2 regions of the Bacillus sp. SRI_025 genome follow, and region 1 is predicted to be linked to the other one. Evidence: a T-box and tRNA genes for the amino acid it is inferred to sense, from the RefSeq annotation. Region 1 holds a T-box; the other holds one or more tRNA genes.
The links. The T-box of region 1 lies ahead of tyrS (tyrosine--tRNA ligase). A T-box ahead of a tRNA ligase gene usually reads a tRNA of that ligase, here a tRNA-Tyr.
Positions count from the first base shown of each region.

Region 2: it encodes a tRNA-Tyr, which carries the amino acid that the T-box ahead of tyrS (tyrosine--tRNA ligase) is inferred to sense. The anticodon was not compared.

Region 1 covers NZ_JBYEGB010000002.1:101,345-107,974, forward strand. Annotated here, with positions in the region: gene AC20OE_RS05365 (GNAT family N-acetyltransferase) at 1-75, opposite strand, end outside; gene acsA (acetate--CoA ligase) at 231-1,955, shown strand; T-box leader at 2,014-2,245, shown strand; gene tyrS (tyrosine--tRNA ligase) at 2,299-3,567, shown strand; gene AC20OE_RS05380 (antibiotic biosynthesis monooxygenase family protein) at 3,654-4,010, opposite strand; gene AC20OE_RS05385 (esterase/lipase family protein) at 4,281-4,859, shown strand; gene AC20OE_RS05390 (cysteine hydrolase family protein) at 5,069-5,635, shown strand; gene AC20OE_RS05395 (hypothetical protein) at 5,680-6,234, opposite strand; gene rpsD (30S ribosomal protein S4) at 6,515-6,630, opposite strand, start outside.
Region 2 covers NZ_JBYEGB010000007.1:183,835-190,464, forward strand. Annotated here, with positions in the region: gene AC20OE_RS17665 (CdaR family protein) at 1-332, opposite strand, end outside; gene cdaA (diadenylate cyclase CdaA) at 325-1,146, opposite strand; gene rsiW (anti-sigma-W factor RsiW) at 1,364-1,990, opposite strand; gene sigW (RNA polymerase sigma factor SigW) at 2,005-2,568, opposite strand; gene rocF (arginase) at 2,752-3,663, opposite strand; tRNA gene AC20OE_RS17690 (tRNA-Gln) at 3,800-3,871, opposite strand; tRNA gene AC20OE_RS17695 (tRNA-Tyr) at 3,876-3,960, opposite strand; tRNA gene AC20OE_RS17700 (tRNA-Thr) at 3,989-4,061, opposite strand; tRNA gene AC20OE_RS17705 (tRNA-Val) at 4,065-4,140, opposite strand; tRNA gene AC20OE_RS17710 (tRNA-Glu) at 4,147-4,221, opposite strand; gene murQ (N-acetylmuramic acid 6-phosphate etherase) at 4,442-5,353, shown strand; gene AC20OE_RS17720 (MurR/RpiR family transcriptional regulator) at 5,368-6,237, shown strand; gene AC20OE_RS17725 (PTS transporter subunit EIIC) at 6,234-6,630, shown strand, end outside.

The DNA.
Region 1 (6,630 bases):
TACCGGTCCTTCAATCAGGATGGAACCTGTTTCTCGCTCAATGGTTTTTGAATAATAAGTTTTAGGATGCTCCACGTATCCACCGCCCCTAATTCTAGTGAGTCGTCTCTATTCTATCTTAAATCTTGTAAGAATTAAAACGGTTTCATCAGAAGTTTTTTAAAAATTGAGAAAAAAAGTCATCTATACTATAATGGTCATTGTAAACGTATGCAAAGGGGGACTGTTTGATGAAATTGGAAACGCTACCATCAGTAAAAGGGGATTATCATTTAAATGATTATGAGCAGGCATACAAAGATTTTTCATGGGAGGAAGCTAGAAAAAACTTCTCCTGGTATGAAACAGGAAAAATAAATGCAGCCTATGAAGCGATTGACAGACATGCGGACTCGTTTCGTCAGAACAAGGTGGCGCTTCACTACAAAGATTCAGAGCGGGATGAAAAGTATACGTTCAGGGATATGAAAATCAACACAAACAAAGCGGGAAATCTATTCAAAGAAAAGGCACATGTGGAAAAAGGGGATCGCGTGTTTATCTTTATGCCAAGATCACCTGAGCTCTATTTTCTTTTGCTAGGCGCAGTGAAAATTGGGGCGATCGTTGGCCCGTTATTTGAGGCATTTATGGAAGGTGCCGTCAAAGACCGTTTAGAAAATAGTGAAGCAAAGGTGATCGTGACAACACCCGATCTACTTGAACGAATTCCATTTGCAGAGCTTCCAAAGCTTGAATCTGTCATCATTGTCGGCGGTGAAAATGAAGACGTCAATGGCGTTCGGACAATTCACTATGAAGAGGCCTTTGAGGAGGCAGCTAAGGAGCTTGAAATTGAATGGATGGATGAAAAAGACGGCTTCCTGCTTCATTACACATCAGGATCTACTGGTACGCCAAAGGGTGTGCTTCATGTCCATGGTGCAATGGTGCAGCAAGGCCAGACTGGTAAATGGGTGCTTGACTTGAAAGAAGATGACGTTTACTGGTGTACAGCTGATCCAGGCTGGGTTACAGGCACAGTGTACGGTATTTTTTCACCGTGGTTTAATGGGGCGACGAATGTGATTTTAGGCGGCCGGTTTAATCCTGATACGTGGTATGAAACCATTGAATCACTCGGTGTAACCGTTTGGTACAGTGCCCCGACAGCCTTTAGAATGCTCATGGGGGCAGGGGATGACCTCATTCAAAAATATGACCTCAGCTCGCTCCGTCATGTGCTAAGTGTGGGAGAGCCTCTTAATCCAGAAGTCATCCGCTGGGGAGATGCTGTTTTTGGCAAGCGAATTCACGACACTTGGTGGATGACAGAAACGGGTGCACAGCTGATTTGTAATTATCCATGCATGGACATCAAGCCGGGCTCGATGGGAAAACCAATTCCAGGCGTAGAAGCGGCGATTGTTGATAATGCAGGAAATGAACTTCCGCCATACCGGATGGGCAACCTTGCGATTAAAAAAGGCTGGCCTTCTATGATGCATACGATCTGGAACAATCCTGAAAAATATGAATCTTACTTTATGCCGGGAGATTGGTATGTTTCAGGAGATTCAGCTTATATGGACGAAGACGGATACTTTTGGTTCCAGGGACGTGTCGATGACGTCATCATGACGTCAGGAGAGCGGGTCGGTCCATTTGAGGTAGAAAGTAAACTGGTCGAACATCCAGCCATTGCAGAGGCTGGTGTCATTGGAAAGCCAGATCCGGTCCGCGGTGAGATTATTAAAGCATTTATTGCGCTCAGAAGCGGATATGAGCCGACAGATGAGCTGAAAGAAGAGATTCGTACGTTTGTGAAAAAAGGACTCGCAGCACATGCGGCACCGCGAGAAATTGAATTTAAAGACAAACTGCCAAAAACGAGAAGCGGAAAAATTATGAGACGTGTGCTAAAGGCGTGGGAGCTGAATTTACCTGCTGGCGACCTTTCGACAATGGAAGATTAATTTTTTCATCAGTTGACTTGATATCAAAAGTGTGTTAAAAATGACATTAGTTGAATATGAAAAGGTTTTGACTGAGATTCAGTAGAATGATCTTTCCCTGTTTAAGAGAGCTGACGGCTGGTGCAAGTCAGTACAAAGAGATATTCGAATTACCCTCACGAACCGCTTTTACGAAAAGGAGCATGCCCTGATTAGTGAAAGAACGGATCTGTCCGTTATCAGTGTAAGTGAAAAGACAAGATTTTTTGTCTTTTAAGCAGGGTGGTACCGCGATATATATCGTCCCTTCGTTCATTCGAAGGGGCGTTTTTTATGTTTCATTTTAAACAAAGGAGATTTGGATATGAGTCAATTGATGGAAGAGCTATCGTTTAGAGGATTAATTCAGCAGCAAACAGATGAAGAAGGTTTAACAAAATTATTAGCAGAAGAGAAAATCAAGCTATACTCCGGCTTTGATCCGACAGCTGACAGCTTACACATTGGTCATCTATTGCCAATTTTAACATTACGCAGATTCCAAGAAGCAGGTCATCACCCGATTGCTCTTGTTGGCGGTGCGACTGGACTCATTGGCGATCCTAGTTTCAAAAAAGCAGAACGTTCACTCAACCCAGCAGAAATCGTCGAACAGTGGTCAGATAAAATCAAAGGACAGCTGTCTCAATTTCTTGATTTTGAAGCAGGCGAGAACCCAGCCGTCATCGTGAATAACTACGACTGGATCAGCCAAATGAATGTTATCACGTTCCTTCGTGATATTGGAAAGAACTTCGGTGTAAACTTTATGCTGGCAAAAGATATCGTGAGCTCACGTATCGAAACAGGGATTTCTTACACAGAATTCAGCTACGTCATCCTGCAGTCTTTAGACTTCTTAAACCTTTACAGAAATGAAAATTGTAAGCTGCAAATCGGCGGAAGTGACCAGTGGGGAAATATCACATCTGGACTTGAGCTGATCCGTAAGTCTGAAGCAGAAGGAGCAAAAGCATTCGGTCTGACGATGCCGCTTGTCACAAAAGCAGACGGCACAAAGTTTGGTAAAACAGAAGGCGGCGCTATCTGGTTAGATAAAGAAAAAACGTCTCCATATGAGTTCTACCAATTCTGGATCAACACAGATGACCGTGATGTCGTGAAATACTTAAAATACTTTACGTTCTTATCAAAAGAAGAGATCGCATCGTACGAAGAAAAAGTGCAAACAGCACCTGAAAAGCGTGAAGCGCAGCGCCGTCTAGCAGAGGAAGTGACAACACTTGTACATGGCCGTGAGTCACTAGAACAGGCAGTCAACATCTCAAATGCACTATTTAAAGGCGAGATCAAATCTCTTACAGCTGAAGAAGTGAAAGTAGGCTTTAAGGATGTTCCATCAATGGAGAAAAGCAGTACAGAAGAATTAACACTAGTTGATATTCTTGTGGAATCAAAGCTGTCTCCATCAAAGCGTCAAGCACGTGAAGATATCACAAATGGTGCTGTCTCCATCAACGGAGAGAGACAAACAGATAAAGACTATGTGCTCTCAGCTGACGACCGAATTGAAAACCAATTTACCGTTTTAAGAAGAGGGAAAAAGAAATACTTCCTTGTGACGTATAAATAAATCTTTATGAAACAGTAAACATCATGGAAAAGCACCTCAAATGTTCGTGTACATTGAGGTGCTTTTCTTTTTTTTGTAGAAGTAGCTCATTCGTCTGCTTCTTGTTCAAGGAGTGAATCTTTGTTTGTATAAGCATGTTCTACCTTACAAATTCGGGTAGTATAGGATTCATACCAATCCTTTTTCCCCTTTTTTTGAACACGCTGATGTGCTGTATGTGCTTTCCATTCTTTGATGGCTGCTAATGAATCCCAGTAAGATACAGTGATCCCAACACCACGTTCATCTCGTACACTTTCTATTCCAAGAAACCCATCTAGACCTTTCGCTAATTCTTCCATTTTTTGAGCAGCCGCAGCGTATTCTTTCTGCTCAACATTTGTTCGTTTTGATGTGAAAATCACGGCATAGTAGGGTGGAGCAGGGGTTTGCGTAAATAGCATCTAGTAGAACCTCCTTTTTCTATTGATATTATATATGAAAGAAAGAAGGTCTCGTAGTCTTTTTGTTTGAATTTAAAAAAGTCCAAGGTGCTTTTTGATTATTTATATTTCTGTAAAATCATCTCATAAACATTACCTTGTTCACTTTTCTGACATATTTTTCTTTTATAAAATAGAGTCGTATAAGATGAATAAGGGGGAATGAAAGTGATTTTTGTTAAGAAAAGGAGTTTGCAAATTCTCGTTGCACTTGCATTGGTGATTGGTTCAATGGCTTTTATCCAGCCGAAAGAGGTGAAGGCGGCTGAGCATAATCCGGTTGTGATGGTACATGGTATTGGTGGTGCCTCTTATAACTTTTATTCTATTAAAAGTTACTTGGTTGGACAAGGCTGGGATCGAAATCAATTATATGCTATCGATTTCATAGACAAAACAGGAAATAACCGCAACAATGGTCCGCGTCTATCCAGATTCGTCCAAGATGTGTTAGACAAAACGGGTGCCAAAAAAGTAGATATTGTGGCTCATAGTATGGGCGGGGCGAACACATTATACTATATTAAGAATCTTGATGGCGGAGATAAAATTGAAAACGTTGTCACGATTGGTGGAGCAAATGGACTCGTTTCAAACAGAGCATTACCTGGCACAGATCCAAATCAAAAAATTCTTTACACATCTGTCTATAGTTCAGCCGATCTCATCGTCGTCAACAGCCTCTCTCGTTTAATTGGCGCAAAAAACGTCCTGATTCACGGCGTTGGACATATCGGTCTATTAACCTCAAGCCAAGTCAAAGGCTATATTAAAGAAGGACTGAACGGCGGAGGACAGAATACGAATTAAAAAACGAAAAAAGACAGCGGTATATGCTGTCTTTTTTAATGTCAATTGGCATATGGCAGCTGTTAGATGAAAGAGATCTTGAAAAGGGAAGTATAACGATGACACAAAACAGATAAAGCATCGTATATAACCGAATAAAAACATGTACAAAACGTTCGCCATTCCGTACACTACATGTAGTGAATAAGAATCTTCGGAGGTGGGCGTTTGTGAAAACGAATCAAAAGGCTTTCGTCATTGTAGATGTACAAAAAGCGTTTGAGCATGAAAAATGGGGAGAACGCAATAACCTAGAGGCAGAGGGAAATATCAGCAGGCTATTGACGTTTTGGCGAGAGAAAGGCTGGAAAGTGATTCATATTCAGCATACATCCGACAATCCGGAATCTGTCTTTCATCCAGCAAATGAAGGGCACCTTTTTAAAGATATTGCTAAACCGCTAGAGGAAGAAACGGTGATACAAAAGAAAGTCAACAGCAGCTTTATAGGTACAAGCCTAGAAGAACAACTAAGATCAAACCAGATTGACACGGTCGTCATCGCAGGATTAACAACTCCTCATTGCGTATCAACAACGACAAGAATGAGCGGAAATCTTGGTTTTGATACGTACCTGATCTCAGATGCAACAGCTGCCTTTGGATTAACAGATCAAAATGGTACATATTTTGACCCAGAAACGATCCACCGGCTCTCACTTGCAACCTTGCATGATGAATTTGCGACTGTCATGACAACAGAGCAGCTCATCGCAAAATGGACAAGTCAAGAATGAACGATTGGAAGCTCCTAGAAAGAAATCTAGGAGCTTTTTTCATGCTAATGATATGTGTCCAGCGATTGTTTTCGTTGTTTCTTACGTGAGTAAAAGAGATCAATCTCAATAAATAAAAAACTGACAAAGAATGATAAAATTAATACGCCGGAATCCCCTATCGATACATTCATTAAATTTAAGTAAAGGACATACTTGATAGAGAGATGTAAAACGATCCAAGAACTCACCCATTCCAAAGTATAAGTGAGCCATACAGGAAGTTTAAGGAGATAAGCCAGTCCTTTTCCTATGAATAGAAGGACAGGTGACCAAAAAACGACGATAACACTCACGAACAAAGAGAAAGAGATTAAAGAAAAAAATGAATCATACGTGATGGTTTCTCCAAAAAGAAAATTCACGCCTAAAACGGTGATGTATAGCAATACACTAGGAATCGCGATCACAAAGCAGATAGAAAAAAAGAGCAGGAAGATAAACAGACTTGCAGCAAATCTATTTGGCGGTTCATTGATAATCTGTTTTTTTCTTAAAAGAGAATAGGCAATCACTGATAAGATTAAAAGTAAGAATAGAATGATTGTGATACTAAACATGGATCTCCTCCATCTAAGTACTATAGAAAACCATACGACTGATACGTCATCTATCATTATTGTACCAATAGAAAAAAGGCAATTCAATGAATTGTTTCCTATATTTGTATATATGATTGAAGTAAGAATGGAGCAGGCAGCCGGGGAAAATAAGTGTTGAAAATGGAAGATGACTTCAAATGATTTCATGTATAATTGAGAACATACAAAAAACCCTAGAAAACCTTGAAAAATCAAGGGATCTAGGGTTTGTTTGCTCTCTCTTAGAGAAGTAATGAAATTAACGAGAGTAGAACTCAACGATTAGTTGTTCGCTGATTTCAGGCGCTAATTCAGAACGCTCTGGAAGACGAGTGAAAGTTCCTTCAAGCTTTTCAGCATCGAAAGAAAGGTATT
Region 2 (6,630 bases), on a different contig from region 1:
ACTTTATGTGTACCTGTCGATAAGTTCTGCATGTCTGCGTAAATTTCAAAATTCTTTGTTTGCCTTGCTGTTTTCACAGCACTTGTTGATCCTTTAATCGTGACATTGACTGTCTGCGGCACACCAGTGACAACGTATTTCTCGTCATCATAATACGCTTTAACAGGAATGTCAGTTAAAGTTGCTTCATCTGTCGTCGATGTTGGGAAAAAGGATTCACCGATTTTTTTCGGCGTGGGCGCTTGCGCTGAATTGACTGCACCATACAGCAATAAAGCGAAGACCAATGCAAGAAGCTTAACGGCCCAGCGATTATTCAAAATCTTATCCATTTTTCTTGCCCCTCCAATACCATTTGGTCGAGGAAGCATCTTTGCTGTTCTTACTAAATTCAGCAATCAGCATTTCTTCAAGCGCTTCTTCTGTCAATTCTCGGTGAAGATCACCATTCCTTGCGACAGAAATGCCGCCAGTTTCCTCAGAAACGATGACAGTTAAGCTGTCTGTCACTTCACTAATTCCGACTGCCGCCCTATGACGCGTCCCAAGCTCCTTAGAGATAAAAGGGCTTTCTGACAGCGGTAAATAGCAAGCTGCAGCTGCAATCTCATCCCGCTTCATAATGACAGCACCGTCATGAAGCGGTGTATTCGGAATGAAAATATTAATGAGCAGCTCTGAACTCACCTTTGCATTCAAAGGAATCCCTGTCTCTATGTAATCATTCATTCCGGTATCGCGCTCAATTGTCAGCAGCGCGCCGATTCTGCGTTTCGCCATATAGTTAATTGCTTTTGTAATTGCCTCGATCGTTTTCTGCTGCTGTTCCTCTACAGGTGTCCCGCTTCTTGAGAAGAAACGGCCGCGCCCAAGCTGCTCAAGCGCTCTCCTTAGCTCTGGCTGAAAAATAATAATGATCGCAAGGAATCCCCACGTAATCGCTTGATCCATCAGCCATTGAAGTGTGTTAAGACCGAGATACGCACTTCCCATCCTGACGAGAACAATGACCACAATTCCCTTTAAAAGCTGAACCGCTTTTGTTCCGCGGATGACCATCATTAATTTATATATCACATACCAAACAACGAGAATATCAACAGCATTACCGAGGTACTGCAAAAAAGGAATATCCCCTAAAGCCATTTCCTCGTCCTCCAGAATTTTCAGTTATTCTTCGTTTGATGCATTTTTTTAATATAAAAAGAGCCTATGTATCAATACATAGCGTGGCTATTATACCACATTTTGTTTCAGCAAGGAAAATAGTTGCCATATCTGGCTGACTTGTTAGTATGCGTGAATCTCACAAATGTATAGAAAAAGAGCAGCCCCCTTAGAGACTGCTCTTAAGCCGATTGAGTTACTTTTGCTCCTCTGGCCCAATGACCCGCATTACGTTTTGTGCTGTTGATTTCATTTTGTACCAGATCCAATCAAACACTTCATTAATTTCATTAATTTGACCAGTGACTTGTCCGGCAGAAGCAGTCAACTGTTCCCCATTGACGACGGTGACATTTCCATCAACCTTGCCTTCTACAATCAGCTTGCCATTTTTGACAGTGACATCACCCTTTACGGTTTCCCCTTTAGGTACGGTCACTGTATCATTTTCAACGACGAGATTCGGCTGCTTTGACACACTGAAATTATGATCGGTATTCCAGCTCGTGAACAGACTACCTCCCATTAAAATGAGAAAGAGGGCAGCGGCTACCATCAGCGGGTGAGCTTTGATCCATCTTTGAACCGACACACGCTTTTTCTCCTTTGGAAGACCTGCCATCACCTTTGCAGTGAAATCAGATGGTGCTTCTATATGAGATGTACTCTGCACTAGCGCGATGGATTTCTCAATTTGTTGAAAATGAGTACGGCACTCCTCACACGATTGCAGATGGCTTTTTAATTCTTTTTCGTCTTGGGGCTCAATGTCCCCGTCTAAATACTGATGCATAAGCTGGACGATTCTATCCTGACAGCTCATCAAAATCACCTCACTCAAAGGTCTCTCAACTGTTTCCGGAGAGCCTCTCTACCCCTGTGTATTCTCGTTTTCACCGTACCAACTGGTATATTCAGAATCTCACTAATCTCTTTTAACGAGAGTTCATCAATATACTTTAATACGATGACCGAACGATATTTGTCGGGTAATCTTAGAATTTTTTGCTGAATGGTGCTCGATAATTCAAGAGACACCACCTCATCCTCTGGCAAAATGCCATCAGCAGCAATTTGAGAATACATATTTAATCCTTCTGTTCCTGCCACCTCTGCATCTAAATAGTAATCCGGCTTTTTTTTGCGAATACGGTCGATGGTCAGGTTGGTTGCAATGCGGTACAGCCACGTGGAAAACTTACGATTCACATCAAAGCTTTCGATATTCACATAAGCACGAATAAACGCCTCCTGCGCAATATCCTCCGCTTCATGTGCATTCCCAAGCATACGGTAGCACAGCTGATAAATTTTGTCTTTATACAGGTCTACGATGTCTGCAAATGCGTTCTGGTCGCCTTTTTTCACTTGCTTAATTCTCTTTTTAATCATTGTGTCCATAGTATATTCAACCTCTGCCTTCACCGGTCTTTATGTATACGAACCTCTTTCCAAAAGGTTTCATTCTCCTCTAAAAAATAGTGTAACAAATTTTTGACAGTGTGTTACGCTTATCAACCGGTAAAAACCTTAACATATCCTTAAATTTTCCCAAAACAAAAAAGAACGGGAACAAGTCCCGCTCTACAATAACTTTTCACCCATTAACGATCCAATTAATGCCACAGCCGCTTCTGCTGTTTTGTTTTTCTCATCTAAAACCGGATTTACTTCAACAAATTCAGCAGACGTTAAAATACCCGCCTCCTCTAAAAGCTCCATTGCAAGATGACTCTCCCGGTAACTAATGCCGCCTGCTACCGGAGTGCCTACACCAGGGCATTCCGCTGGGTCTAGCCCGTCTAAATCAAGCGAGAGATGGACACCATCTGTTCTTTCCTTTAGATAAGCAATAGCTTCCTCCATCACCCTTGTCATCCCTAAACGATCAATTTCATGCATCGTATAGACTTTAATGCCTTTCTCTCGAATCAATGCCCGCTCTCCTTCATCTAAGGATCGAGCACCAATTATAACGACATTTTGAGGTTTCAATTTAGGCGAATAACCGCCAATGTTTGTTAAATCAGCATGCCCAAAACCAAGACTGACAGCAAGCGGCATGCCATGAATATTTCCAGAAGGAGAGGTTTCCTCCGTATTCAAATCCCCGTGTGCATCATACCAAATGACTCCTAAGTTTTCATAATGCTTGGCTACCCCAGCAAGTGTGCCAATCGCAATGCTGTGATCACCACCTAAAATGAGCGGAAACGAACCTGATTGCACAATACTGTCAACCTTCTCAGCAAGCAGCTGATTCGCCCCAGCATTCTCGGTCAAATTTTTTAGCTTTTCACTTGTATATAAACCTTTCTCATCATCTCTTTGTTCAACTGGAATATCTCCTAGATCCTCCACATCAAATGAGAGCGTTTCCAATTTTTCTTTTACGCCTGCACAACGAATCGCACTCGGCCCCATATCGACGCCCCTTCTCGTTTGCCCCAAGTCCATCGGAACTCCAACAATCGTGACCTTCTTTTGCTCTCCCATATGTACATCCCCTTTCCGTTCATGCTTATATTTTACTTTCTTGATGCCTTCTGACTCAACTCGACAACATTTTGAATAGTTATACAGTCCCTCCGCCAACATAAAAAAAGACACCTTTTTGAAAAAGGTGTCTTAACTGGGCTAGCTGGATTCGAACCAACGCATGACGGAGTCAAAGTCCGTTGCCTTACCGCTTGGCTATAGCCCAAAAATGGTGGAGGGGGACGGATTCGAACCGCCGAACCCGGAGGGAGCGGATTTACAGTCCGCCGCGTTTAGCCACTTCGCTACCCCTCCACATATGGAATTGATAAAGATAAAACAGTGCCGGCAAGAGGACTTGAACCCCCAACCTACTGATTACAAGTCAGTTGCTCTACCAGTTGAGCTACACCGGCATATGGTGGAGGATGACGGGCTCGAACCGCCGACCCTCTGCTTGTAAGGCAGATGCTCTCCCAGCTGAGCTAATCCTCCACATCATGGTGACCCGTACGGGATTCGAACCCGTGTTACCGCCGTGAAAGGGCGGTGTCTTAACCGCTTGACCAACGGGCCAGTTTGTCAAGTTTGTTGTTTCCGTGAAGCTGACAAAAGTTATTATATACAGGTTGTCCCCCTTTTGTAAAGGGGATTTTTATTTTTTTTATTTTCTAACTATTTGCTCCCTATTTATTCAACATTTCTACTGAAATATAATTTCAATATTCAAATATAATATTGAAATTTCGTACCATACTCAATATACTGAAAATGAAGAAATAAGGAGGTATGTCACATGCAGCCATCTCAACTGCGTTCTTTGACAACAGAATCAAGAAACCCCAACACAATGGGAATTTCTCAAGCAGATCCGCTTGAAATACTCCAGATGATTAATGAAGAAGATATGAAGGTCGCTCAAGCAGTCAACCTTGTACTTCCCCATGTCAAAACAGCAAGTGACTTTGCCTATGAATCCATCTCAAATGGAGGCAGACTCGTTTATTTAGGCGCCGGAACAAGCGGCAGAATTGGCGTAATGGATGCTGTCGAATGTCCCCCAACCTATAGCGTCTCACCTGATGTCATTGTAGGCATCATGGCAGGCGGAGACTCAGCTTTTTCTCAAGCTGCCGAAGATGTGGAAGATAGTGAAGAAGCCGGCAAACAGGATTTAGTACACATCCACCTGACATCAAAAGATACAGTCGTCGGAATTGCCGCAAGCGGCAGGACACCTTATATCATCGGCGCTTTAAACTATGCAAAGTCAATTGGAGCTAAAACAGTAGCACTCAGCTGCAATAAACAAGCAGAAATTAGCGAGCTTGCAGATTGCGCCATTGAGGTCATTGTAGGACCAGAAGCCATCACTGGGTCAACAAGAATGAAAGCAGCATCCGCTCATAAAATGATTTTAAATATGCTTTCCACCTCAGTCATGATCAGACAAGGCAAAGTATATGAAAACCTGATGGTTGATGTTAAAGTCAGCAATCATAAATTAAAAGAACGCGCCATCACCATCATTCAACATGTGACAAATGCTTCCTACGAACAAGCCGTGAAGACTCTCGAAGCAGCAGACTTAGAAGTCAAAACCGCCATCGTCATGCTCCAAACAAACACAGACAAGAAAACAGCCAAAGATTTACTGAGCAAAACGAATGGTCATATCGACAAAGCGATCTCACGTTATCAATCCTAAAGGAGGTAGAGCTCATGTCAGCAGGTGGACTTACCCTACTACACACAATCAAATCAAAGCTCCCCCAATCTGAAAAAATCATTGCAGACTATATCCTTGCCCATCCTGACAAAGTCATTAAAAGTACAGTACACGAAATCAGTCAGGCAGCCGGCGCAAGCAGCTCTGCAGTCATCCGTCTTTGTAAATCTCTCGGGCTGGATGGCTATCAAGATTTAAAAATGCGGATCGCTGGAGACTTGATGCATGACGATAAACAAGGCTACAGAGATATCGAACAAGATGAACCACTTCAATCCATTATTCAAAAAACAGCTGGAAACTCGATTCAATCGATTAAGGACACCGCTTCTATTTTAAATGCAGATGCTTTAGAAAAGGCTGTTCAATTACTGCTGAATGCAAACCAAATTCATTTTATCGGTGTTGGTGCATCTGGCATCGTCGCAGCTGATGCCCAGCAGAAATTTCTCAGAATTAACTATGCAGCGACAGCCTTCACTGACATGCACATTGCATCTACGGTCATTGCAAATGCAGGAGAGAATGACATTGTGTTTGGTATCTCCTTTTCAGGAGAAACGTTAGACATCATTCAAGCCCTTCAGCTCGCAAAAGACAACCAAGTGAAAACCATTGCTTTAACACATCCAGGTCATACTAGCGTTTCTGCTTTATGTGATGTTCACCTATCGACGTCCGGTTCCAATGAAGCACCTTTTCGCAGTGCTGCCACTTCCTCTAGAATGGCACAGCTCTACTTAATTGATGTCTTGTTCCTCAGTTTAGCTTCTCGTCAATATGAAGAGACAGCGCAATATATTGACAAGACAAGGCATGCCATCCGCTCCATGAAACGAAAAACAAAGGGGGATTCAACATGAGTCATCAAAAGAAATATCAGCAGTTGGCGAAAGACATTCTTTCACTCTGTGGTGGTTCTGAAAATATCTCTTCCCATACACATTGTATGACACGTCTTCGAATTACACCGATCGATAATGAAAAAGTTCACATCACAGCAATCAAAGAACTCGATGGCGTTATTGGCGTCGTCGAAGCAGAAACGCTTCAAATCATTTTAGGTACCGGTGTTGTCAACCAAGTATCAAGTGCGTTTGAACAGCTTCTAAATGCGTCTGGCTCTTATGATTTAAACAACGAAGCACAAAAAAACAAGCAAGCCATTTCACAAAAAAACCGCACACCGTTCAAGCTGTTCTTACGGCGGATTGCCAGCATTTTCATTCCAATCATTCCGGCACTTGTTGCTTCAG